Regions from separate parts of the Nocardiopsis sp. L17-MgMaSL7 genome, predicted to be linked through region 1. Evidence: predicted binding sites of a transcription regulator. Region 1 holds the regulator's gene; the other holds the start of a gene.

Evidence for each region. The regulator HrcA, encoded in region 1, represses chaperone genes, less so after heat shock. The targets are predictions, from matches to a motif close to TTGGCACTCTCNNNNNGAGAGTGCCAA.
Region 2: BDW27_RS12165 (FmdB family zinc ribbon protein) is a predicted target of HrcA. The motif match lies at 1,132-1,158, and genes of this name have one in related genera.

The regions. Positions count from the first base shown of each region.
Region 1 covers NZ_QGTF01000001.1:192,217-194,679, reverse strand. The annotation lists gene BDW27_RS00870 (DUF3097 domain-containing protein) at 1-247, opposite strand, end outside; gene hrcA (heat-inducible transcriptional repressor HrcA) at 426-1,439, shown strand; gene dnaJ (molecular chaperone DnaJ) at 1,444-2,463, shown strand, end outside.
Region 2 covers NZ_QGTF01000006.1:98,787-101,249, reverse strand. The annotation lists gene BDW27_RS12170 (SAF domain-containing protein) at 1-575, opposite strand, end outside; gene BDW27_RS12165 (FmdB family zinc ribbon protein) at 727-1,113, opposite strand; gene BDW27_RS12160 (5-formyltetrahydrofolate cyclo-ligase) at 1,364-2,008, opposite strand; gene galU (UTP--glucose-1-phosphate uridylyltransferase GalU) at 2,160-2,463, shown strand, end outside.

The DNA of each region.
Region 1 (2,463 bases):
TCACCGGTTCACCGTCCACGAGGAAGGCGGCCTGGCCCAGCTCGAACACCCTGCGGCGCCCGTCCCGGTCCTCCAGGGTCACCGCGGCCTTGTCCCAGGACACCACGGCCCCGCAGAAGGTCTCGTCGGCGTCCTCCACGACCAGGTCACGGCTGAGGGGTATCTCGCGAACCGTGCCCTTCTTCGGTCGCCGCCAGTCTCCCGCCAGAACGTCGCGGCCGTAACGGCCGGTTCCCTTGGTAACCACGGTGGTGCAGTCTACTGGTGACGGACCCCGGACGCCCGTTGGCGGGTGGCGCACGTCGCGGATCCGAGAAGGAAGAAGCGACCCCCGTCCACGTGTTACTGCGTGCGGGTAGCCGTGCGGGTTTGCGGCCGGGCATAGAATTAGCACTGAGGACCTTGGAGTGCCAGGAGGTGGCGAGTTGCTGGATGAGCGCAAGCTCGCGGTCCTGCGTGCGGTCGTCGAGGACTTCGTCAACACCAACGAACCCGTGGGTTCCCGGGCGTTGGCGGACCGTCACCCCCTTGGTGTCTCCTCGGCGACCATTCGCAACGACATGGTCGCCCTCGAGGAGGACGGCTACATCACCCAACCCCACACCAGTGCGGGACGGGTGCCCACCGACAAGGGGTACCGGCTCTTCGTGGACCGGCTCTCCTCCGTCAAGCCGCTCTCGGCGGCCGAACGGCGTGCCATCGAGTCCTTCCTCGGCGGTGCCGTGGACCTCGACGAGATCGTCGCCCGCACGGTGCGGCTGCTCGCGCAGCTCACCCGGCAGGTCGCGATCGTCCAGTACCCGTCGCTGACCCGCTCGTCGGTCCAGCACGTGGAACTGGTGCCGCTCGGCGGCCAGCGCATCATGATGGTCGTCATCACCAACACCGGCCGGGTCGAACAGCGCGTCATCGACGGGCTGGGATCGGTCAGCGAGACCGTGGTGGACGACCTGCGCAACATGCTCAACCGCGCCATCGCGGGCAGACACCTCGGTGACGTGCCGGACGCGGTGGAGGACCTGCCCGCCCAGGTCGCACCGGAGGACCGGCCCGTCGCGGTCGCGGTCCTCTCCATCCTGCTGGAGAGCCTCGTGGAAAGACACGAGGAGAAGATCGTTCTGGCGGGAACCGCCAACCTGGCCGCGGTCGACTTCGCGGCCAGCCTGCGCGAGGTGCTCGAAGCACTGGAAGAGAACATGGTCCTCATCCGACTGCTCGGTGAGGCCAAGGACCCCTCCATGCTCACAGTGCGCATCGGCGCGGAGAACTTCCACGAGGGCCTTCGATCCACTTCCATCGTGTCGGCTGACTACGGCGTGGGAAACCAGTCGCTGGCCAAGATCGGAGTGGTGGGCCCGACCCGTATGGACTACCCAGGGACGATGGGCGCCGTCCGTGCGGTGGCCCGGTATGTCGGACAGATTTTGGCAGGACAGTAACTCAGTGGCCAGAGACTATTACCAGGTTCTCGGGGTGCGTCGCGACGCGTCCAAGGACGAGATCAAGAAGGCGTACCGGCGGCTCGCGCGCGAGCTCCACCCGGACATCAACCCGGACCCCGCGACCCAGGAGCGCTTCAAGGAAGTGACCCAGGCCTACGAGGTCCTCTCCGACGAGAACAAGCGTCGGATGTTCGACATGGGTCAGGACCCCTTCGCCCCCGGCGGCGGTGGCGGTGCCGGAGGTTTCGGCAACGCGGGCGGGTTCGCCTTCGACGACATCATGAACGCCTTCTTCGGCGGAGGACAGCCCGGCGGCCGCGGCCCCCGGGAACGGGTCCGGCGCGGACGCAGCATCAAGATCCGCATCGAGCTCGACCTCGTCGAGACCGCCTTCGGAGTCAGCCGGGAGATCACCTTCCCGACCGCGATCCTGTGTGAGACCTGCCAGGGCGAGGGCACGGCGGCCGGTTCGCACCGGACCACCTGCGACATGTGCCACGGCCAGGGCGAGGTCTCCCAGGTCACGCGCTCCTTCCTCGGTCAGGTCATGACCTCGCGCCCCTGCCCGCAGTGCTCGGGCCAGGGCTCGGTCATCACCAACCCCTGCGGCGACTGCGCGGGTGAGGGCCGGGTTCGGGAGAAGGTCACCCGCACCGTGAAGATCCCCGCCGGTGTCGACGACGGCACCCGCATCCAGCTCGCGGGCGAGGGCGAGGTCGGCCCCAACGGCGGACCGCGCGGCGACATCATCCTGGAGATCGTCCAGAAGCCGCACCCGACCTTCGAGCGTCGCGGCGACGACCTGCACTGCACCATCACCGTCCCCATGACGGCGGCCGCGCTGGGTGCCTCGTGCGCGTTCGACACCCTCGACGGAACCGAGAACATCGACCTGCGTCCGGGGACCAACTCGGGCCACGTCATCACCCTGCCAGGCAAGGGCGTCACCCACCTCGACGGCGGCGGCCGGGGAGACCTGCGCATCCGTGTGGACGTGGAGACCCCGGGCAAGCTGGACGAG
Region 2 (2,463 bases), on a different contig from region 1:
AGGACCAGCGCACCGCCCTCCCCGCTCGGACCCTCCTCCGGAGGTACCGCGAGCACGGGCCGGTCACCGACCACCTCGACGGCGGGCCCGGGTCTGGTGGGCGGCCCGCCGAAGTCGTCCGCGCCCGTCGCGGCCAGCACGTCCACGCGGCTGCCGGGGGAGAGCAGACCGACCGCACCAGGGTCGGCCACCCGCACCGGCACGGCGACCATGTCCGCCCCGTAGGGGAGCGCGGGCGGGTCGCTCAGGCGGGCGTCGGTCAGCACCTCACCCCGGCGCACCGGTGCGTTCAGTGAGAGCCCGGCCGCCCGGTCCGCGGGTGAGAGCGCCCCGTCCGGAACGGAGCTCTCCGCCAGGAACAGGGGGGTGAGGTCGTCCTCGGACAGCGGCGCGGAGGCGTCGAGGTCCCGCGCGGCGACGAGCACCTCCGCCCGGGGCTGGGGCGGGGGCCGCATGACGAGGATCGCGCACACCACGGCCAGCGCGGTCAGGACGGCGGCGACGGTACGGCGGTGGCGGTCGAGCAGGCGGAGCGGGCCGCGCCGGAGCCGGAACGCGGGAGGGGAGGTGCTCATACCTTCAACGCTAGGCCGGGAGGGGCGTCTCCGGAGGGTTGTCCACAGGGCGGATTCCCAGCCGGTCCCCGTCACACGGGGAGCCCCCGGAGACAACAGAAGCGCCGCCGAGGGGTCTCGGCGGCGCGGCCACGGTCAACGGTGCGGTGGCTCAGCTGCTGGTGGTGGCGGCGGTGCTGCCGCTGGTGCTCTTACTGGTCGACTTGTCGCCGCCGCCCGTGCTGGGGGTGGAGGCGGCGGGGGTGGCGGTGGAGCCGGAGTCGGAGGAGGGCTTGGCGGAGTCGCCGGACTTGCCGCCGTTGCCCTCGGTGCCGCCGTCGGCGGTGTTGGAACCGGTCAGGGCGGAGCTGTTCGTGGTGGACTTGCCGCTGTCGGTGCGGTAGAAGCCCGAACCCTTGAAGACGATGCCGACCGCGGAGTACACCTTGCGCAGGCGCCCCTCGCACTCGGGGCAGACCGTCAGCGAGTCGTCGCTGAAGCTCTGCACGACCTCCATCTGGGCGTCACACTCGGTGCACGCGTACTGGTACGTAGGCACTGTTCCGGGTCCTCCTTGCTGGCACTCACACCCGTTGACTGCTAAATAGTACGCGTTCGCCGACCACAGCCGCGACAACCCCTCCCGCTGCGGCGCCGGGCGTGCCCGGGTCGGGCCGTACCCGGCCGGGGCCGCACGGGGTGCTCGAGTTCGGGGCGGGGTGCGGGACACGACCGCCAGCCATAACGCCGCGACCCGGTGCCTTAATCCCCGGGCCTTCCGGGGAGCGGCGCCCCGACCTCCGCACGACTCACACCGCCCGGCCGTGCGGGTTCCCTCCGGGCCAGACCGCCGAGTCCGGGTCGAACACGTGGAGCCCGCTGCCCGGGGTCACGACCCCGTCCACCGGCCGGTCGTGCTCCTCAACGGGCAGCGCGTCCACGAACTCCTCGTCATGGACCACGGCGATCGCGGGGGTGTGCGGGCCCCTGTGCGGCAGCGCGCGGTCGTAGCAGCCGGCGCCGCGCCCCATCCTCGTCCCGCGCCGGTCCACCGCCACAGCCGGGCAGACCACCGCGTCCGCGCGGCCGAGGACCTCGGGGCCGTACCGGTGTCCGGTCGGCTCCACCAGGCCGTGCCCGGCCGGTTCGAGGCCGTCCGGGCCCTCGTAGGCCGCCCAGTCGAGTGTCCCGTCGGGCAGGAAGATCGGCAGCAGCACGTACGTGCCCCGCTTCCACAGCGCGTTGACCAGCCTGTGTGTGCCGGGTTCTCCGCCCACGGAGTAGTAGCAGGCCACGGTCCCGCCCATCGCCAGCCAGGGCAGCTCCATGAACGTGTCGCGGACCGCCGAACCCACACGGTCGCGCTCCGGCGCGCTCCGCTCCCGCCGCGCGGCGAGCATGCGTGCGCGCAGTGCGTGCTTGGCGGTCCGGTCGTGGTCGTTCGAGGCACCCATGGGCCCCAGTGTGGCACCGGGCCCCGACTTCCTCCGGGGGGTGAACACGCGGTTGCGGTTTCCACGACTTCGCCCGAAACGACGGGGACTTCTCGGCCACGGGAAGTCATCGGTCCACGTAACGCGGGTTGTCTGTCCTAAAGTGCCGTTCATGAGCGCCGACACCGACCAGAAGCGACCCCGCACCGACGCCGCCGTGACCAAGGCGGTCGTTCCGGCCGCGGGCCTGGGCACCCGCTTCCTGCCCGCCACCAAGGCCACTCCCAAGGAGATGCTGCCGATCGTGGACAAACCCGCGATCCAGTACGTCGTGGAGGAGGCCGTCGAAGCCGGGCTCGGCGACGTCCTCATGATCACCGGGCGCAGCAAACGCTCCATCGAGGACCACTTCGACCGCGCCTACGAACTGGAGGAGGCGCTCGCGGCCAAGGGGGAGGACGACAAGCTCCGTTCCG